2 regions of the Kosakonia calanthes genome follow, and region 1 is predicted to be linked to the other one. Evidence: predicted binding sites of a transcription regulator. Region 1 holds the regulator's gene; the other holds the start of a gene.
What was found. Region 1 encodes sigma-54, which starts transcription at its own class of promoters, with help from an activator protein. Its sites were predicted from a motif close to GTTGGCACANNTTTCGCTNT; they were not measured.
Positions count from the first base shown of each region.

Region 1 (10,855 bases):
TGTTGTTGCCCGGCTGATCCCGGCCGAAGTCGGGATCGCATCGTAACCGTTAAACAACGCAATCCAGGTCACGGTGATAGCGAACACCACGCTTTTAATCAGGCAGTTAGCCAGATCCCTACGCAAGTCGACGGCGTTCTGCATCGCGGTCCAGAAGAAACCTGTATCAATGCCTTTCCAGTTAACGCCAACCAGTGAACCACCCCAAATGCCAACCGCGACAAAGATAATTGTCAGCAGCGGCAACGAGATAACGCCGGCCCAAAAGCGTGGTGAAATAACCCGTCGCAGCGGATCGACCGCCATCATTTCAAGGCTTGAAAGCTGCTCTGTGGCACGCATTAAACCGATCTCGGCGGTCAGCGCTGAACCTGCGCGTCCGGCAAACAGCAGCGCGGCAACCACCGGCCCCAGCTCGCGCAACAGCGACAGCGCCACCAGCATACCGAGGCTCGTTTCTGCGCTGTAAGTGGTCAGCACCAGGTAACCCTGGAGGCCGAGCACCATACCGATAAACACGCCGGAAACGATAATGATGAGCATCGACAGCACGCCGACATTATAGAGCTGGCGTATCAGTAGCGGCGCATGCTTGCGAAACTCCGGCTTGCCAACCACCGCGTTGAAGAGCATCAAACCAGCGCGCCCGAACGTCGCGATCGTTTTGATCCCGCGATGTCCAAGCGCTGCCAGTGCATTTAACAGCATGAGCGTCTTAACTCCCTGTTTCTAATAAATCTTGCTGGTACTCGCCAGCAGGATAGCGGAATGGCACCGGACCATCAGCAATGCCATCAAGGAACTGACGCACGCGAGGATCGCTATTTTCCTGTAACCCTTGCGCGCTGCCGTGGGCGACAATTTTCCGGTCCGCAACAATATAGGCATGATCCGCGATGCTCAATACTTCGGGCACGTCATGGGAGACCACGATACAAGTGACCCCCAGCGCGCTGTTCAGTTCGGAAATCAATTTGACCAGCACGCCCATGGTGATCGGATCCTGGCCCACAAAGGGCTCATCAAACATGATCAGATCCGGCTCCAGCGCGATTGCCCGCGCCAGCGCAGCCCGTCGCGCCATACCGCCTGAAAGCTCTGAGGGCATCAGTTTTGCCGCGCCGCGCAAACCGACCGCTTCCAGTTTCATCATCACCGTGCTGTGCAGAAGTGCCGGTGGCAACGTGGTGTGCTCACGCAAAGGATAGGCGACGTTGTCGAAAACGTTCATATCGGTGAACAGCGCGCCGGATTGAAAGAGCATGCTCATTCTTTTGCGCACGGTGAACAGACGCGAACGCGTCATCGCCGGCACGTTTTCGCCATCGAATAAGATTTCGCCGCTGTCAGGCGGGATTTGCCCGCCAATCAGGCGCAGCAATGTGGTTTTACCGATCCCTGACGGCCCCATGATGGCGGTGATTTTACCGCGCGGTACCGTCAGTGAAATGTTGTCGAAGATGGGGCGGCTGCCGCGAGAGAAGCTGACGCCACGAACATCGACCAAATCCGCCACTGTCTGGCTCATTTCCTCTTCCTTATAAGCCCTGTCGGCTGCAAGCATGACGCTTGATAACATCACGAACCCAACATTTTTACAGAATATTACCTGCTGAGGTTAGCGAAAGCTGGCATTTGTTTTACTTTTGAGCCGCATAAAGTCAAAATTAGGAATCATTACGCTACGCGGAAATCCCGGTGTTACCCGGCATGGCAGCCTGCGGACCGGCAAAATTATACCTTAAGAAAGGACTTTAGATGCTCTTAGCGACGGCGCTATTGATAATTGGTTTACTTCTGGTGGTCTACAGTGCCGATCGTCTGGTGTTTGCCGCGTCGATTCTCTGCCGCGCATTAGGCGTCCCGCCGTTGATTATCGGCATGACCGTGGTCAGCATCGGCACGTCGCTGCCAGAAATCATTACTTCCGTCGCTGCGGCGATGCATGGCCAGTTGGATCTGGCTATCGGCACCGCCATCGGTTCAAACATCACCAATATCCTATTAATCCTCGGCGTTGCCGCCCTGTTGCACCCTTTTACTGTCCATTCCGATATTCTGCGTCGCGAATTGCCGCTAACCTTAGTAGCCAGCCTGTTGGCGGGGGCTGTGCTATATGATGGTCAGCTCACGCCCATTGACGGCATCTTTTTACTGTTATTAGCCGTGCTATGGCTGGTGTTCATTGTTAAAATTGCCCGCCTGGCTGAACGCCAGGGCAACGACAGCCTCACACGTGAGCAGTTAGCCGAACTGCCGCGCGATGGCAGTTTGTCGGTTGCCTGCCTGTGGCTGGGCGTCGCATTAATTATTATGCCGATGGCAACGCGCATGGTGGTGGACAACGCCACCGTCGTCGCAAACTACTTCGCCATCAGCGAACTCACCATCGGCCTGACGGTTATCGCTATCGGCACTGGGCTTCCTGAGCTGGCAACGGCCATTGCGGGTGCCCGCAAAGGTGAAGACGATATCGCCATTGGCAATATCATTGGCTCCAACATATTTAACATCGCTATCGTGCTGGGCTTGCCCGCATTGATAGCGCCAGGCAGTTTCAACCCGATGGCGTTCACGCGTGATTATGGGGTGATGTTGCTGGTCAGCGCCCTTTTCGCCCTTATCTGCTGGCGGCGTAAGCAAATCAGCAAAGGCGTTGGCGCGCTGTTGTTCGGCGGGTTTATCTTATGGCTGGCGATGCTCTACTGGCTGTCGCCGCTTTTGACTGGATAATCGGATACGCACTATGTCGCAAATAGATTTGCAGCCGGGTTTTGACTTTCAACAAGCAGGCAAAGATGTCCTGGAGATTGAACGTGAAGGCCTCGCACAGCTGGATCAATACATCAATCAGGACTTCACCCAGGCATGTGAAAAAATGTTTTACTGCGCCGGAAAAGTCGTCGTAATGGGGATGGGCAAATCCGGTCATATCGGCAGAAAAATGGCGGCGACCTTCGCCAGCACCGGCACTCCCTCGTTTTTCGTGCATCCCGGCGAGGCCGCTCATGGCGATCTGGGGATGGTCAGCCCCCAGGATGTGGTGATTGCGCTATCTAACTCCGGCGAGTCCAATGAGATCCTCGCGCTGATCCCGGTGCTCAAACGCCTGAAAGTTTCCCTGATTTGCATTACCAGCCGCCCGGAAAGCAGCATGGCGCGCGCGGCGGATATTCATCTGTGCGTAAAAGTGCCGAAAGAAGCTTGCCCGCTGGGTCTTGCGCCGACGTCAAGCACCACTGCCGCGCTGGTCATGGGTGATGCGTTAGCCGTGGCGTTACTGAAGGCGCGCGGTTTCACCGCCGAAGATTTTGCGCTCTCCCACCCCGGCGGCGCACTGGGTCGTAAACTGCTGTTGCGCGTTAATGACATTATGCATACCGGCGATGAGATCCCTCATGTCAGCAAAGAAGCCAGCCTGCGCGATGCGTTGCTTGAGATCACCCGTAAAAATTTGGGTATGACGGTTATCTGCGATGATCTGATGAAGATCGAAGGCGTCTTCACCGATGGTGACTTGCGTCGCGTGTTTGATATGGGTGGCGATGTGCGCAGTCTGGGGATTGCTGATGTCATGACGCCCGGCGGCATACGTGTACGTCCGAATATCCTGGCGGTCGATGCCCTGAACTTAATGCAATCCCGACACATTACCTCCGTCATGGTTGCCGATGGCGACCAGTTGCTGGGTGTGTTACATATGCATGATTTGCTGCGCGCTGGCGTGGTGTAAAGAAGGACATGAGAATGAGTAATGCTGGCGCGTCGCTTGCCACCTGTTATGGGCCGGTAAGCACGCAAGTCATGGAAAAGGCGGAGAAAATTCGCCTGCTGATCCTGGATGTCGATGGCGTCTTATCCGATGGGCTCATCTATATGGGCAACAACGGCGAAGAGCTAAAAGCGTTCAACGTTCGCGATGGTTACGGGATTCGCAGCGCGCTCACTTCCGGCATTGATATTGCGATCATTACCGGACGTAAAGCTAAACTGGTAGAAGACCGCTGCGAGACGCTGGGGATCGCGCATCTGTATCAAGGTCAGTCGGATAAACTTTTCGCTTACCGGGAGTTATTGACCAAGCTGGCGCTGACACCCGAGCAAGTGGCCTACATCGGCGACGATTTGATCGACTGGCCGGTGATGGCGGAAATTGGCTTAAGCGTTGCTGTGGCCGATGCGCACCCGCTGCTGCTGCCACGCGCGGATTACGTCACGCGTATCAACGGTGGTCGTGGCGCAGTGCGTGAAGTTTGCGATTTACTGCTGCTGGCGCAGGGCAAGTTGGATGAGGCCAAAGGGCAATCAATATGAGTAAAACCAGACGTTGGGTCATTATTTTGCTGGCACTGGCCGCACTGGTACTGATTGGTATTAACCTCACCGCTCAGGATGAGCCGGAACAAGCCGCCACCAATAGCGCGGATCCGACGTACAAGAGCAAACACACGGATACCGTGGTCTACAGCCCAGAAGGCGCGCTGAACTATCGCTTGATCGCGCAAAACGTCGAGTATTTTTCCGCTGAGGGCATTAGCTGGTTCGCCCAGCCGGTATTAACAACGTTCGATCAGGACAAAGTGCCGACCTGGTCTATCAAATCGGATAAGGCAAAGCTGACCGAAGACAGAATGCTTTATCTTTATGGACATGTTGAAGTCAACGCGCTGACCGCAGATGCACAACTTCGAAAAATCACCACGGATAACGCCCAGATTAACCTGGTAACGCAGGATGTTACCTCCAACGATCAGGTCACGTTATACGGAACTACATTTAATTCCACCGGCCTGAAAATGCGCGGCAATTTACGCAGCAAAAACGCCGAGCTGATTGAAAAGGTTAGAAGCTCCTATGAAATTCAAAACAAACAAACGCAGCCTTAATCTTATCCTGGCCAGTACGCTTTTGGCCGTCGCGCTTCCGGCACTCGCCGTGACCGGGGATACCGACCAGCCTATCCATATCGACTCCGATCAGCAGTCGCTGGATATGCAAGGCAACATTGTCACCTTCACCGGTAATGTCGTGGTGACGCAAGGGACGATCAAAATCAACGCCGATAAAGTCGTCGTCACGCGCCCTGGCGGCGAGCAAGGCAAAGAGATCATCGACGGTTACGGCAATCCCGCAACGTTCTACCAGATGCAGGACAACGGCAAACCGGTGAAAGGCCACTCTTCGCAGATGCATTACGAGCTGGAAAAAGATTTCGTCGTGCTGACCGGTAACGCCTACCTTGAGCAGTTGGACAGCAACATTGCTGGCGACAAAATCACCTATCTGGTGAAAGAGCAGAAAATGCAAGCGTTCAGCGAAAAAGGCAAACGCGTGACCACGGTACTGGTACCGTCGCAGTTGCAGGACAAGAGCAATAACTCCGCCACCGCTCCGGCGCAAAAAAAGAGTAACTAATTCGTTATGGCAACATTAACTGCAAAAAATCTCGCCAAGGCTTACAAAGGCCGTCGCGTGGTTGAGGATGTTAGTCTGAGCGTTAACTCAGGCGAAATTGTCGGGCTGCTTGGCCCTAACGGTGCAGGTAAAACCACCACTTTCTATATGGTTGTGGGGATTGTGTCGCGGGATGCGGGCAACATCATCATTGATGATGAAGATATCAGCCTGCTGCCATTGCATGCGCGCGCGCGTCGCGGCATCGGCTATTTGCCGCAGGAAGCGTCGATTTTCCGCCGCCTGAGCGTCTACGACAACCTGATGGCGGTGCTGCAAATTCGTGATGATTTAACCGCCGAACAGCGTGAAGATCGCGCCAATGAGCTGATGGAAGAGTTCCATATCGAGCATCTGCGCGACAGCATGGGCCAATCGCTTTCCGGTGGCGAACGTCGACGTGTGGAAATTGCTCGCGCGCTGGCGGCGAACCCGAAATTTATTTTACTCGATGAGCCATTTGCGGGCGTTGACCCAATTTCGGTTATCGATATTAAACGTATCATTGAACACCTGCGCGACAGCGGCCTGGGCGTGTTGATTACTGACCACAATGTTCGCGAAACGCTGGCAGTGTGTGAACGTGCTTATATCGTCAGTCAGGGGCATTTGATCGCGCACGGCACACCGCAGCAAATCCTTGAAGACGAACACGTTAAGCGCGTATATCTTGGGGAAGACTTCAGACTCTGATAGGGTAGGGTTTATTGACGTTTTTTGTCGGAGAGTGCTGCTCTGAATATGAAGCAAGGTTTGCAACTAAGGCTTAGCCAACAGCTAGCCATGACGCCACAACTGCAACAGGCCATCCGTCTGTTGCAGTTGTCCACGTTGGAACTTCAGCAGGAACTTCAGCAAGCGCTGGAGAGTAATCCGCTGCTGGAACAAACCGACCTTCATGAAGAAGTGGATAACCAACAAACCCAGGAAAACGAAGGCCTGGACACCGTCGACGCACTCGAACAGAAAGAGATGCCCGACGAGCTGCCGCTGGACGCCAGCTGGGATGAGATTTACACCGCAGGCACCCCTTCCGGCAGCAGCAGTGATTATATTGATGACGAGCTGCCGATTTACCAAGGCGAAACCACGCAATCTCTGCAAGATTATCTGATGTGGCAGGTGCAACTGACGCCGTTTTCCGATACTGACCGCGCTATCGCGACCTCCATTGTTGATGCCGTTGACGATACCGGTTATCTCACCGTGTCGCTGGAAGAGGTGCTGGAAAGTATGGGCAACGAAGACGTCGGTCTTGATGAAGTGGAAGCGGTGCTCAAGCGCATCCAACGCTTCGACCCGGTCGGCGTGGCGGCGCGGGATCTGCGCGACTGCCTGTTAGTGCAACTTTCCCAGTTCGCGAAAGACACGCCGTGGTGTGAAGAAGCCCGGCTTATCATCTGCGATCATCTGGATCTGCTCGCCAATCACGATTTCCGCACGTTAATGCGCGTCACGCGCCTGAAAGAAGATGTGTTGAAAGAAGCGGTCAATCTGATCCAATCTCTGGATCCGCGCCCTGGTCAGTCGATCCAAACTGGCGAACCGGAATATGTCATTCCTGATGTGCTGGTGCGCAAGCATAACGGGCGCTGGACCGTGGAGTTAAACTCCGACAGTATCCCGCGTCTGCAAATCAACCAGCAATATGCCGCAATGGGCAGTGGCGCGCGTAATGACGCCGACACGCAGTTCATTCGCAGTAACTTGCAGGAAGCGAAGTGGTTGATCAAAAGCCTGGAAAGCCGCAATGACACCCTGTTACGCGTCAGTCGCTGCATTGTCGAGCAGCAACAAGCGTTCTTTGAGCAGGGTGAAGAATTTATGAAGCCGATGGTGCTGGCAGATATCGCCCAAGCCGTCGAGATGCACGAATCCACCATTTCCCGTGTGACGACGCAGAAGTACCTGCACAGCCCTCGCGGCATTTTTGAATTGAAGTATTTCTTCTCCAGCCATGTGAATACCGAAGGCGGCGGCGAAGCTTCGTCCACGGCTATTCGCGCACTGGTGAAGAAATTGATCGCCGCAGAAAACCCTGCAAAACCACTGAGCGACAGTAAGCTGACGACCATACTTTCCGATCAGGGAATTATGGTGGCGCGGCGCACCGTCGCGAAGTATCGAGAATCTTTATCCATTCCGCCGTCAAATCAGCGCAAACAGTTGGTTTGACCCAACCGATAAGGAAGACACTATGCAGCTTAACATCACAGGACAAAACGTCGAGATCACCGATGCTCTGCGCGAATTTGTGAACAGTAAATTCGCCAAGCTCGAGCAGTATTTCGAAAGGATCAATCAGGTCTATATTGTGTTGAAAGTGGAGAAAGTGACTCACATCTCGGATGCCACCTTGCATGTCAACGGAGGTGAATTGCATGCCAGTGCGGAAGGGCAGGACATGTATGCTGCTATCGATGGTTTAATTGATAAACTTTCGCGGCAGTTAAACAAACATAAAGATAAACTGAAACAACACTAATTGTCCGGGCGTCCGTCTGGCGCGTTGCACCCCGCCGCAACCCGGCTGGGTGCTGGCTTCGACGCCGCTTAGGTGAAATTATGATGAATAACGATTCCGCTCTTCAACTGAGCAATGTCCTTAACCAGGAATGTACCCGTAGCGGCGTTCACTGCCAGAGTAAAAAACGTGCTCTGGAAATCATCAGTGAACTGGCGGCAAAACAGTTGGGTCTGCCGCCGCAGGTCGTCTTCGAGGCGATCCTTACGCGTGAAAAAATGGGCAGTACCGGCATTGGTAACGGTATCGCCATTCCACACGGTAAGCTCGAGGAAGACACGCTGCGCGCCGTTGGCGTTTTTGTGCAACTCGAAACGCCCATTGCTTTCGACGCTATCGATAATCAACCCGTCGATCTGCTGTTTGCGTTGTTAGTACCAGCCGATCAAACCAAAACGCATCTACATACGCTTTCGCTGGTCGCCAAGCGACTGGCGGATAAAACCATCTGTCGGCGCCTGCGCAGCGCGCAAACTGATGAAGAGCTGTATCAGATAATCACGCAGACGGAAGGCGAGAGTGATGATGCGTAACGGGGTAACACGCTTTTTATCAGTCGTTCTGAGGAGAAATGGCCCATGGTCCTGATGATCGTCAGTGGTCGTTCGGGTTCAGGGAAATCCGTGGCGCTACGTGCACTGGAAGACATGGGTTTCTACTGTGTCGATAACCTGCCGGTGGTGCTGTTGCCTGAGTTGGCGCAAACGCTCGCCGACCGTCAGATTTCCGCCGCCGTCAGTATCGACGTGCGTAACATGCCGGAATCACCGGAAATCTTTGAGCAGGCAATGAGCAATCTGCCGGAGGCCTTCTCTCCGCAACTGTTGTTTCTTGATGCTGACCGTAACACGTTGATCCGCCGTTATAGCGATACGCGACGCCTGCACCCGCTCTCCAGCAAAAATCTGTCTCTGGAAAGCGCCATCGATGAAGAGAGTAATTTGCTGGAGCCGCTGCGTTCCCGCGCGGACCTGATTGTCGATACCTCGGAAATGTCAGTGCATGAGCTGGCTGAAATGCTGCGTACGCGCTTGCTCGGCAAACGCGAGCGCGAACTGACCATGGTCTTTGAGTCCTTTGGCTTCAAGCACGGTATTCCGATTGATGCCGATTATGTCTTTGACGTTCGTTTCCTGCCAAACCCACACTGGGATCCGAAATTGCGCCCGATGACCGGCCTCGACAAACCCGTCGCGGCGTTCCTCGATCGGCACACCGAAGTGCACAACTTTATCTATCAGACGCGTAGCTACCTCGAACTGTGGCTGCCAATGCTGGAAACCAACAACCGCAGCTATTTGACTGTGGCTATCGGTTGCACCGGTGGTAAACACCGTTCCGTCTACGTCGCCGAACAACTGGCGGATTATTTCCGCTCGCGTGGCAAGAACGTTCAGTCCCGTCACCGCACGCTGGAAAAACGCAAAACATGACCGTAAAACAAACCGTTGAGATCACCAATAAACTGGGGATGCACGCGCGCCCGGCGATGAAACTGTTTGAACTGGTGCAAGGCTTTGATGCGGAAGTACTGCTGCGTAACGACGAAGGCACTGAAGCGGAAGCCAGCAGTGTGATTGCGCTACTGATGCTGGATTCCGCGAAAGGACGGCAGATTGAAGTGGAAGCCAGCGGCCCGCAGGAGAACGAAGCGCTAGCCGCCGTTATTGCACTGTTTGTCGCCGGGTTTGACGAAGACTGATTAATGCAGCTTGTTACGCTGCAAAAATTCTTCTCCGCCTAACTGGCGCATCTGGCGCAGGATCCACGCCTGCCGGGTGCGCACATAGCCGGACGGCGCGGCAGCCTGGAAACGTATCGGGTTGGGTAACACCGCAGCCAACAGCGCCGCTTCCGCCATGGTCAGACGGCTTGCCGGTTTGTGAAAATAGCGCTGCGACGCCTCTTCCACACCAAATACCCCTTCGCCAAACTCGGCGATATTCAGGTAAACCGTCAGGATGCGCCTTTTCGTCCACACCGCTTCCATCCCGAGCGTTAATCCCGCTTCCAACCCCTTACGCACCCAGCTTTTACCGTCCCACAACAGCAGGTTTTTAATGGTTTGCTGAGATAACGTCGATGCGCCGCGAATACGATTTTCATGGCGTTCATTATGGGAAAGCGCCTTCTGAATCGCCGCAATATCCAATCCCCAGTGATCAGGAAAACGTTGGTCCTCCGCAGCAACCACCGCCAGCGCCATCCACGGGGAGATCTCATCCATACTGACCCAATCAGAATGCGCCACATAGCCGAAATTACCGGTCAGCCAGGCGCTGATTTGCCGCTCCACCATCACCGCTGAAAACGGCACCGGCAGAAAACTGAACAGCACAATCCCCCCGCCCCAGAAGATGGCCAGAACCAGTAAAACCCGCAGAGCAAGACGTTTAAGCGTGGCTTTCAGCGAACCGCGAAATCCCTTATTCATTCAGTCAACGCCAACACGCGAGCCACCAGCTTTTCGATCCCCGTTGCCGCCTGAGCAATGTCCTCGGCCAGCATATAGGCCGGGGTAGTCACCACTTTGTTCTCTTCATCAATAACAATATCGCCCACCGGACAAGGCACATGTTCTGCGCCCATTTCTTCCAGCACTTCGACGGTATCGATATCCGTACCAATCGTTAAACGCAGCGGAAAGTCGAAGATTTTCGGCAACATCGCGGGCGCGATGCACATGAAACCCAGCGGTTTACCGGCCTGGTGCATCTCCAGCGCCAGCGTTTTCAATTCGCCATTGACCACACAATCACTGCCGAGGCTGGCGAAATTACTCAGGTTTTTCGCCGCGCCAAAACCACCGGGCACAATCAACGCATCCAGATCGTTTGCTGATGCCTGAGCCAGCGTTTGGATATTCCCACGGGTAAT
Region 1 covers NZ_CP151800.1:583,349-594,203, reverse strand. Annotated here, with positions in the region: gene mlaE (lipid asymmetry maintenance ABC transporter permease subunit MlaE) at 1-708, opposite strand, end outside; gene mlaF (phospholipid ABC transporter ATP-binding protein MlaF) at 716-1,528, opposite strand; gene AAEY27_RS02655 (calcium/sodium antiporter) at 1,759-2,733, shown strand; gene kdsD (arabinose-5-phosphate isomerase KdsD) at 2,747-3,733, shown strand; gene kdsC (3-deoxy-manno-octulosonate-8-phosphatase KdsC) at 3,748-4,314, shown strand; gene lptC (LPS export ABC transporter periplasmic protein LptC) at 4,311-4,886, shown strand; gene lptA (lipopolysaccharide ABC transporter substrate-binding protein LptA) at 4,855-5,415, shown strand; gene lptB (LPS export ABC transporter ATP-binding protein) at 5,422-6,147, shown strand; gene rpoN (RNA polymerase factor sigma-54) at 6,196-7,629, shown strand; gene hpf (ribosome hibernation promoting factor) at 7,652-7,939, shown strand; gene ptsN (PTS IIA-like nitrogen regulatory protein PtsN) at 8,020-8,511, shown strand; gene rapZ (RNase adapter RapZ) at 8,557-9,411, shown strand; gene npr (PTS phosphocarrier protein NPr) at 9,408-9,680, shown strand; gene mtgA (monofunctional biosynthetic peptidoglycan transglycosylase) at 9,681-10,412, opposite strand; gene elbB (isoprenoid biosynthesis glyoxalase ElbB) at 10,409-10,855, opposite strand, start outside.

Region 2 (10,855 bases), 1.7 Mb from region 1:
CGCGGCGCACTTCACGGCGCCCGACGCCCAGCGTTTCAGCGAGTTCACGTTCAGTGGGCAATGGAGTCCCTGGTGTTGACTCATGTTGGTGGATCAGCCCACGAAGTTGTTCAAGCGCTGTACTGGAATTCGCCAGATAGCGTGACGGTTTTTCCATATTGGTTCATCCGCGTTTCGCGTTTTATTTTTCTTTAATTACAGAAAGTTAAATTTAAATCGTTCTGTATACCCCGCAGTGGATTAAGCAATTAGCGAACCAATCCGCTATTGGTTCGGTCATATTTTTGAAATTTTTGTTAATGCTTTGATTTGATAATGTTTATTTTTTGGCGAGGCATGAGGATAGATTTAGTACACGCAGACGCGGAAAGGTGGACATGCACTGTTTGCGTGCAGGCGACGCACTAAAAGGGGGGATTCACTCTGCCGTGGTGAAGGAAAAAAGTTACATTACCCCCCTTCGCTGGGGGAAATGACACGCTGATGGAGTAGAGGATGTTACTGACTGGCGTTATTTTTTTGTTCACCCTGGTGCTGGATGAATCCGGCTTTTTCGAATGGTCGGCGCTGTTCGCTAACAATGGCGGCACTGGCGCTGCGCCTCTCTTTTTAATTAGCGATGAGATTTCGTTATGAGCACTATCACCATTTATCACAATCCGGCCTGCGGCACGTCGCGCAATACGCTGGAGATGATCCGTAACAGCGGCGTGGAGCCCACCATTATTCTTTACCTTGAGACACCGCCGTCGCGCGACGAACTGGTGAAGCTCATTGCCGATATGGGAATTTCGGTGCGGGCGCTACTGCGCAGTAATGTTGAACCGTATGCGCAACTGGGGCTGGCGGAAGACCGGTTTACCGACGACGAGTTGCTGGATTTTATGCTGCAACAGCCGATTCTGATTAACCGCCCTATCGTGGTGACGCCGCTCGGTACGCGCTTGTGCCGCCCTTCGGAAGGGGTACTCGATATTCTGCCGGGCGGCCTGAAAGGAGCATTCAGCAAAGAAGACGGGGAACAGGTCACCGACGCGTCCGGCAAACGGATTAAATAAAAGAAGTGCCCGGTGGCGCTGCGCTTATCAGGCCTACGGGGAAGTATGTCGGTTTTGTAGGCCGGGTAAGGCGAAGCCGTCACCCGGCTAAAGGGTTTAAATCTGCCCGGCGCGGCGGGCGGCGGTGCGGGAAAGCGCGGCCCAATCCAGGTGCCCTTCATCATGGGCCAGGCTTTCCACATGCGCGGCGCGCAATGTCCCGGCCAGCGCCAGCGGCACATTCACCCGTTCGGCGGCGTCCTGCGCCAGGCGCACATCTTTTAGCCCCAGCGCCAGCTTAAACCCGGCGGGCTCGAAAGTGTCGGTGGCAATCGCCTGCCCGTATCCTTTGTAAACCGGCGCGGCGAACAGCGAAGAGGTGATCAAATCGATAAACTCGCCTTTATCGACCTCATACCCCTGCACCAATGCAACGGCTTCGCTCATCGCGCCAATCGCGCTGGCAATCATAAAGTTCACGGCGAGCTTCGTCGCGCTGGCCTGCTCCGGGCGATCGCCCAAATACCAGGTTTTCTGCCCGAGCACATCCAGCAGCGGCTGCACGTTTGCCAACAATGCACTGTCGCCAGCGGCCAGAATCGTGAGCTGCCCCGCTTCGGCGACATTCACCCGCCCCAGCACCGGGGCCGCGAGATAACCGACATTCCGCGCCTGGTGCAATTGCGCCAGTTCCACCGCCAGTGCAACGGAAATTGACGCCATATTCACATGAATGGCACCCGGTTTCAGGGTCGCCAGCACATTGCCCTCCAACAGCGTGCTGCGCGTGGCGTTATCGTCCGCCAGCATGGAGATCAGCACGTCGGCATCCGTTGCCGCTTCCGCCGCCGTTGCGGCATTCACCGCTCCCCGTTCCGCCAGTTTCGCCGCAGGCCCGGCAGAGCGGTTCCAGCCCTGCACGTTATACCCCGCTTTCAGCAAATTCGCCGCCATCGGCAGCCCCATGGTGCCAAGCCCAAGAAACGCAATTTTCATAACAGATCTCCTGTTGTTAACCGGTAACTCTTTTCAGTGTAATGGCATTAACCTGGAACAGCTCTTGCTTAGCTTTTTTATTCAACTGCAAAAAAGGAAGCGAGACGATGCAAAGTAATATGGCCCCCTGCGGAATGGCGGTAACGCCGCACCATCTCGCCAGTGAGTCGGCGCTCTCGGTGTTGCGCCACGGCGGCGACGCCATTGAAGCGATGGTGGCGGCAGCGGCAACCATTGCGGTGGTTTATCCCCATATGAACGGCATTGGCGGCGATGGCTTTTGGCTGATTGTCCCACCGGAGGGAGAACCGCTGGCTATTGATGCCAGCGGCGCGGCCGGGCAACTGGCGACAACCGCGTTTTACGCCGATCACGCGCAGATTCCCCATCGCGGCCCGCTGGCGGCGTTAACGGTGCCCGGCACGCTCAGCGGCTGGGATGAAGCGCTGAAGGTTTCCGCGTCGCTCGGCGGCGGGCAGTTGCCGCTGTCGCGCCTGCTGGCGGACGCCATTCGTTATGCCGCAGACGGTATTCCCGTCACCCAATCGCAGGCCAGCGCCACGCAGGCGAAATACCCAGAGTTGGTAGATGTTCCTGGTTTTGCGCCAACCTTCCTGCCTGACGGGGAAATTCCCACCGCGGGCAGCCGTTTTTGCCAGCCGAAACTGGCGCGCACGCTGACCCGCCTTGCCACCGATGGGCTGGAGAGCTTTTATCGCGGCTCACTCGCGCAGCTAATGGCGAGCGAAATGCAGACGCTGGGCTTGCCGGTGACGGCGCAGGATCTGGCGAACCACCGCGCGCAGCGTCGCGTTCCCCTCAAACTGGCGCATAGCCAGGGCGAGGTTTTCAATATGACGCCGCCGACACAGGGGCTGGTTTCGCTGGCGATCCTCGGCATTACCGATCATCTGGAGATGGCGCAAGCCAATGAAGTGCAGACCATTCATCGTATTGTCGAGGCCACCAAAAAAGCCTTTGGCCTGCGCGATCGCTATATCACCGATCCGCGCCATGTGACGCTGCCGGTGCAAAGCCTGCTGGAGCAGACGCCGCTGGAAGTGCTGGCCGCCAGCATTGATGAGCAGCGTGCCGCGCCCTGGGGCCAGGGCAAAGGGCCGGGCGATACGGTGTGGATGGGCGTGGTGGATAAAAATGGCCTGGCCGTGTCGTTTATCCAGAGTATTTATCACGAGTTTGGTAGCGGCGTGGTGCTACCGGAAAGCGGCGTGCTGCTGCAAAACCGCGGCGCGGCCTTTAGCCTCGATCCGTCGCATTTGCTGGCGTTGATGCCCGGCAAACAACCGTTCCACACCTTAAACCCGGCGGCCGCGCGGCTGAAAGATGGCCGCACGATGGTTTACGGTACGATGGGCGGCGACGGTCAACCGCAAACGCAGGCGGCGATTTTTACCCGCCATATCATGCAGGGGATGCCATTACAGGAAGCGGTTTGCGCCCCGCGTTGGTTGCTCGGGCGCACCTGGGGCCAGACGTCCGATAGCCTGAAGCTGGAGGGGCGTTTTAGCGAAGAGACATTCCAGGCGCTGCGCGCGCGGGGCCACGATGTTGAGTGGCTGCCGGGTTTAAGCGAAGCGACCGGGCATGCCGGGGCGATTGTGCGTCATGCCAACGGCATGCTGGAAGGGGCATTCGATCCGCGCAGCAACGGCAGCGCGGCGGGGTTTTAGGGTTTGATTGCCGGATGGCGCTGAAACGCTTATCCGGCCTACGGAGCGCGGCACGCATTTGGTAGGCCGGATAAGGCGAAGCCGCCATCCGGCACATTCCGCGATGTCGGCTTCGATCGCCGGATGGCGCTGGCGCTTATCCGGCCTACGAGGCGCGGCACGGGTTTGGTAGGCCGGATAAGGCGAAGCCGCCATCCGGCAAAACGCGCATTAACCTTCGTGCAGCCCGCATTCGCGTTTCAGGCCGAAGAAGCGGGTTTCTTCTTCCGCCATGCCCGGTTCCCATTTGCGGGTGGTGTGGGTATCGCCGACCGACAGGTAACCCTGATCCCACAGCGGGTGATAATTCAGCCCGTGTTTTTGCAGGTACTGATACACCGTGCGGTTGTCCCAGTCGATGATCGGCAGCACTTTGAACACGCCGCGTTGAATTGCCAGCACCGGCAGTGTCGCACGGCTACCGGATTGCTCGCGGCGCAGCCCGGCAAACCAGGTTTGCGCGTTCAGATCGCTCAGCGCACGGTTCATCGGCTCGACTTTGTTGATCTGGTTGTACTTCTCAATCCCCTCGACGCCCTGCTCCCACAATTTGCCGTAGCGCGCTTCTTGCCACGCCGGGCTTTGCTCTGCGCGATAAACCTTGAGGTTCAGCTTGAGCTTGTCCGTCAGTTCATCAATAAACTGGTAGGTTTCCGGGAACAGATAGCCGGTATCCGTCAAGATCACCGGGATACCCGGGCAAACCTGATTCACCAGATGCAGGCTGACCGCCGCCTGAATACCAAAACTGGATGAGAGCACATATTCACCCGGCAGGTTTTCCAGTGCCCAGGCCACGCGCGCTTCGGCGGTGAGTTTCTCAAGCTGCGCGTTGGTTTCGGCAAGCTGAAGAATGCGATCCACTTTCGGCAGGTCGTTGAGGGCGTTCAGATCGAGTTTGGACATAAGTTCCTCACTGTTTTCTTTGCCGGATGGCGGCTTCGCCTTATCCGGCCTACAAAACCATTGACGGCATCCCGTGAGCCGGATGGCGCTTCGCTTATCCGGCCTACAAACCGTTGGCGGCATACCGTAGGCCGGATAAGGCGTTTACGCCGCCATCCGGCATTCAGTTACGTTATTCCCAAAAATCCCGCGCCGGATCGAGCACCGGGCGGATGATTCCGGCGCGAACGGTGAAATCGCCGAAGCCTTCATCCCCTTCACGCTCATGCGCCCAGCGATCGACCAACGTGTCGATCTCGCTGAGAATTTCCGCTTCCGTGATGTTTTCGCGGTACATACGCGGAATACGCGTGCCGATGCGGTTGCCGCCGATATGCAGGTTATAACGCCCCGGCGCTTTACCGACGAGGCCGATTTCCGCCAGCATCGCGCGGCCACAGCCGTTCGGGCAGCCTGTTACGCGCAATACAATGTGATCGTCGCCAACGCCGTGTTTTTCCATTACCGATTCGACTTTATCGACGAACGATGGCAGGAAACGTTCGGCTTCCGCCATCGCCAGCGGGCAGGTCGGGAACGACACACAGGCCATTGAGTTTTCACGCTGCGGTTTCACTGCGTCCATCAGCCCGTGGCTGCGCGCCAGTTTCTCGATCTTCGCTTTCTGGCTTTCCGGCACGCCCGCGACAATCAGGTTCTGGTTGGCCGTTAAACGGAAATCGCCTTTATGGATCTTAGCAATTTCCAGCAGACCGGTTTTCAGCGGGCGGCCTGGATAATCCAGAATGCGGCCATTTTCGATAAACAGCGTCAGGTGCCATTTATTGTCAATGCCTTTCACCCAGCCGATACGATCGCCACGCCCGGTAAATTCATACGGACGGATCGGTTCGAATTTAATACCTGCGCGGCGCTCAACTTCTTCTTTGAAGGTTTCAACGCCGACGCGCTCCAGCGTGTATTTGGTTTTCGCGTTTTTGCGATCGGTACGGTTGCCCCAATCGCGCTGCGTGGTAACGACCGCTTCGGCCACTGCCAGCGTGTGCGCCAGCGGCAGGTAACCAAACTCGCTCGCCGTGCGGGCGTACGTTTTCTTATTACCGTGCTCAATGGAAAGCCCGCCGCCCACCAGCAGGTTAAAGCCCACCAGCTTGCCGTTCTCCGCCACGGCGATAAAGTTCATGTCGTTGGCGTGCAGATCCACATCGTTTTGCGGCGGGATCACTACCGTGGTTTTGAACTTACGCGGCAAGTAAGTTTTGCCCAGAATCGGCTCTTCGTCGGTGGTCGCGACTTTCTCGGCATCGTGCCAAATCTCCGCATAAGCGCGGGTGCGCGGCAGCAGATGCTCAGAGAGTTTTTTCGCCCACTCGTACGCTTCCGCGTGCAGTTGCGATTCGATCGGGTTCGAGGTGCACAGCACGTTACGGTTAACGTCGTTGGCGGTGGCCAGCGCGTCCAGCCCGACTTCGTGCAACATCTGATGCGCCGGTTTGACGTTCTTTTTCAGAATGCCGTGAAACTGGAATGTCTGGCGGTTGGTCAGGCGAATACTGCCGTAGATTGTTTTATCGTCGGCAAATTTATCAATCGACAGCCACTGCTTCGGTGTAATGATGCCGCCCGGCAGACGGCAACGCAGCATCATGGCGTGGCGCGGTTCGAGTTTTTGCTCGGCGCGTTCGGCGCGAATGTCGCGGTCATCCTGCTGGTACATGCCGTGAAAACGGATCAGCAGGAAGTTATCGCCGTTGAAGCCGCCGGTCAGACCGTCGTGCAAATCTTCTGCAATGGTGCCGCGCAGATAGTTGCTTTCAAGCTTCAGGCGCTCGGCGTCGGCCAGTTTGCCTTCGACCACCAGTGGGCCGGGGTGTTTATCGCTCATTAGTAGACATCTCGCTGATAACGGCGCTCAACGCGCAGCTCACTTAAAAATTCATCCGCCGTTTCGGTATCCATGCCACCGAACTCGGCAATCACGTCCAGTAAAGCCTGCTCAACGTCTTTCGCCATGCGATTGGCGTCGCCGCAGACATAAATGTGCGCGCCGTCATTAATCCAGCGCCACAGTTCCGCGCCTTGTTCGCGCAGTTTGTCTTGTACGTAGACTTTTTCTTTTTGATCGCGGGACCACGCCAAATCGATGCGATTCAGCAGGCCCTCTTTCACATAACGCTGCCACTCCACCTGATAGAGGAAATCCTCGGTGAAGTGCGGGTTGCCAAAGAACAGCCAGTTTTTGCCTGGCGCTTCATCGGCGGCGCGCTGCTGAATAAAGGCGCGAAACGGCGCAATGCCGGTGCCTGGGCCAATCATAATCACCGGTGTTTCCGGGTTGGCAGGCAGGCGGAAGTTATCGTTATGCTCAATAAACACCCGTACTTCGCCGTCTTCTTCCACGCGTTCGGCGAGGAAGCTCGACGCACCGCCCGCGCGGGCGCGGCCTTCAATGTCAAAACGCACGACACCGACGGTGACATGCACTTCGCTTTCCACTTCCGCTTGCGAAGAGGCAATCGAATAAAGGCGCGGCGTCAGCGGGCGCAGCAAGTCGATCAGCGCTTGCGCGTCCAGTTGCGCCGGCGAAAAACGCACCATATCAACAATAGGCGTTGTGGCGGCGTAATGCTGCAATTGGGCTTTATCGCCCACCAGCGGCAGCAGCGATTCACTGCGTGTCAGAGTGGCGTAATTTTCGACGATGTTGGCGGTGTTCACCGTCAGCTCGAAGTGCCATTGCAACGCTTCTGAAAGCGCCTGCGTTTTGCCATCGACTGTGACTTGCTCGTCGCCTTTCAACCACAGCAGTTCAACCAGCTCTTTGACCAGCGCCGGATCGTTCTGATACCAGACGCCGAGCGCGTCGCCCGGCTGGTAGCGCAGGCCGGAATCGCCGAGATCGATTTCGATATGGCGAACATCTTTTTCTGAGTTGCGACCGGTGATTTTCTGGTTGATCGAAAGATTCGCGGTGAGCGGCGCTTCTTTGGTGTAAGGGCTGGAGAACACTTCATTGACCGCGCCGGTGGTACTTGCGAGTGCTTGCCCAGGCGTTGCGGCCGGTGCGCGGGCTTTCAATACGTCTACCACGCGGGCGCGCCATTCGGCGGCGGCGGGTTGGTATTCAACATCGGCATCCACGCGATCTAACAGGCGCTCGGCACCGAGTTCCGCCAGTTTGCTGTCGAAATCTTTCCCGGCCTGGCAGAAGAATTCATACGAGGTGTCGCCAAGACCAAAGACCGCAAAGGCGGTGCCGTCGAGTTTCGGCGCTTTTTTCGAGAACAGGAATTTGTGCAGCGCGACGGCTTCTTCCGGCGCTTCCCCTTCCCCCTGGGTGGACGCGACAATCACCAGCAATTTTTCGTTGGCGATCTGTTTGAATTTGTAGTCGCCCGCGTTGACCAAATTGACGTTGAGCTTCGCCGCCAGCAGATCGTCACGCAGCGCTTCGGCGACGCGGCGCGCATTGCCGGTCTGCGACGCGGAAATCAGGGTGATGGACGGTGTTTCTGCAACCGGTGCGGGCGTGGCAACCGCAGTGCCGGGCTGCTGGTTCAGCATGCCCCAGAAATAGCCAGAAACCCAGGCGAGCTGGGTGGGAGTTAAATCAGTGGTGGCTGCCTGAAGGCGCGCCAGTTGCTCCGGGTTTAACGGGAGCAACGCGGAAGATGGGGCCAGGGTCGTCATGCGTCGTTATGTTCCAGTAGCAAAGCTGTTTTTATAGTTTGAAAAACAGAAGAGAATGTAAGGTTAACGGCGGGGATAATAACAATTAAAGAAAGGTTGGAAATAATAAATAACCAAAAGAACTAACCTGTTTTAGCTATAGTTATTAACAGTAAAACCGGTTGAATAACTGACTGAATTGTATTGATAAATTCACCATGCTGCGATGTTGCGCCCGTTGTCATCACTTTTAGTGATTTTAATTAATGCTAAAAAAGGTCATTTCCGCTACCATTCGGCGGTTTTTTGTCAGCCTGAGAGTTCATTATGTCGACCACCTTGTTTAAAGATTTCACCTTCGAAGCCGCTCATCATTTGCCGCACGTCCCGCAGGGGCACAAATGCGGTCGTCTGCATGGCCACTCTTTTATGGTGCGCCTGGAGATAACCGGCGAGGTGGATCCTTATACCGGCTGGATTATGGACTTCGCCGAATTGAAAGCGGCATTTAAACCGCTTTACGACCGACTGGATCACTACTATCTGAACGAGATCCCAGGGCTTGAAAACCCGACCAGCGAAGTACTGGCGAAATGGATTTGGGACCAGATGAAGCCGATTGTGCCGTTGCTGAGCGCGGTGATGATTAAAGAAACCTGCACCGCAGGCTGTGTCTATCGCGGGGAGTAATCCCGCCGCCAGCCATTTCCCCTTTTCAGGAAATGGCTGACAACTATCGCGCATTAACGCACCAGAAAACCGCCGTCCACCGCCAGCACGTGGCCATTGACATAATCGGATGCGCGGCTGGCGAGGAAAATCATCGCACCCATTAAATCCGGCTTATCGCCCCAGCGATTCGCCGGAATATGATCTAATACCCAACGATTGGTTTTCGCTTTACTGCGTGTAACGCGGGTAATATCGGTGGCGTAATAACCCGGCGCAATACCATTAACCTGAATATTGTATTTCGCCAACTCATCACAATAAGCTTTGGTCAACCCCACCAGCGCATGTTTACTTGCAGAATAAGCGGGCGACCATTGACCGCCTCTATAAGATAACACCGAACAAATATTAATTATTTTCCCCGATTGACGGGGGATCATTATTTTTGACGCTTCATAACTTAATTCAAAAGCCGCCGTCAGATTGACATTAATCATCGGATCCCAATCATCGCGATTAAAATCCTGCACTTTATTTAAATTACAAATTCCGGCGTTATTGACCAGAATATCAACGGTGCCAAAACGCTCACAACAGGCAGAAATCACCTGTTCAGGCGCACCTTTCGCGGTGATATCGACATGCATAAACGCCACATCGACGCCCTGTTGCTGAATCACGGTTTTTGTTTCCCCCTCATCGCGGGAAAAACCGGGAATAAAAACATTCGCGCCGGCTTTGGCTAATGCCACAGAGAACGCCTGACCTAACCCCGTATTTCCACCGGTGACAATGGCGTTTTTTCCTTTGAGAGAAAAAAAGTCCATGGAAAATCCATTTAATGAAGCAGTTGTTATCATATTTTCCAAATTCCATTTTAATAAAAGAACGATATATTCCCTGTTAAGACGATTATCTTATTTATGACTTTCGAGAAAAAAGCCGACGATTATCATCACAAATAAAGTGCATGTAGCGTGACAGAAATCACAGCTCAGTTTTTATAGGATATTTCATTCGAGAAAAAACCCGCCGGACGGCGGGTTTGGTTATCAAGCGATATTCAGGTATTTGTGCGTTTGCATCGACAACCGCCAGTTGCGGGCAATGCAGGTTTCAATGCATAACCGCGTGGCGTCCTCTTTCTGGCTAATCGGTTGCAGCGCGATAACCCGCTGCTTATCGTCAGTCAGTTGCGCCAGTAATTCATCCAGCGCTTCAATGTCACGCATCCGCCCGACCGGGTGTTTGATCTCATCGGCGCGTTCCAGCGCCTGTTGTAGGACATCATAACCGCCGCGCATATTCACCTTCGGCGACACGGTGACCCAGGTGGTGTGCGAAGTGCGCACTTCATGGGTGCCACTGGTTTCAATCTGGCAGCTAAAGCCGTTTTTCTCCAGCAGGCTGGTCAGTGGGATCAAATCGTGAATGCAGGGTTCGCCGCCGGTGATCACCACATGGCGGGCAGTCCAGCCCTGACGCTGAATGATGGCGAGCAGATCTTCGCTGCTTGCCGCGCCCCATTTGTCGCTCTCTTTGGTTTTCGCGAGCACGCTAAACAGCGACACCTCCCGATCCGCAAGCTTATCCCAGGTATGTTTGGTATCGCACCAGGCGCAACCAACCGGGCATCCCTGTAAACGAATAAAAATAGCGGGAACGCCGGTAAAGTAACCCTCGCCTTGCAGGGTCTGGAACATCTCGTTAATCGGGTACTGCATCATCGCTCTTACTAAAAAGGAAAAAAGGGATTATTGCAGATAACCCTCGCACATTCATGTGCCATTTGCGCTTCGCCGCTAAGTGGTTGTAAGTATTGACGCCAATTATGGCGAATTGTCA
Region 2 covers NZ_CP151800.1:3,707,046-3,717,900, forward strand. Annotated here, with positions in the region: gene AAEY27_RS17465 (FadR/GntR family transcriptional regulator) at 1-157, opposite strand, end outside; gene AAEY27_RS17470 (hypothetical protein) at 496-636, shown strand; gene arsC (glutaredoxin-dependent arsenate reductase) at 633-1,058, shown strand; gene AAEY27_RS17480 (NAD(P)-dependent oxidoreductase) at 1,155-2,033, opposite strand; gene AAEY27_RS17485 (gamma-glutamyltransferase family protein) at 2,141-3,724, shown strand; gene cysH (phosphoadenosine phosphosulfate reductase) at 3,935-4,669, opposite strand; gene cysI (assimilatory sulfite reductase (NADPH) hemoprotein subunit) at 4,842-6,554, opposite strand; gene cysJ (NADPH-dependent assimilatory sulfite reductase flavoprotein subunit) at 6,554-8,359, opposite strand; gene queD (6-carboxytetrahydropterin synthase QueD) at 8,663-9,028, shown strand; gene AAEY27_RS17510 (SDR family NAD(P)-dependent oxidoreductase) at 9,082-9,867, opposite strand; gene queE (7-carboxy-7-deazaguanine synthase QueE) at 10,063-10,734, opposite strand.
Region 2: the regulator sigma-54 is predicted to act here: its motif matches at 2,085-2,104, upstream of AAEY27_RS17485 (gamma-glutamyltransferase family protein).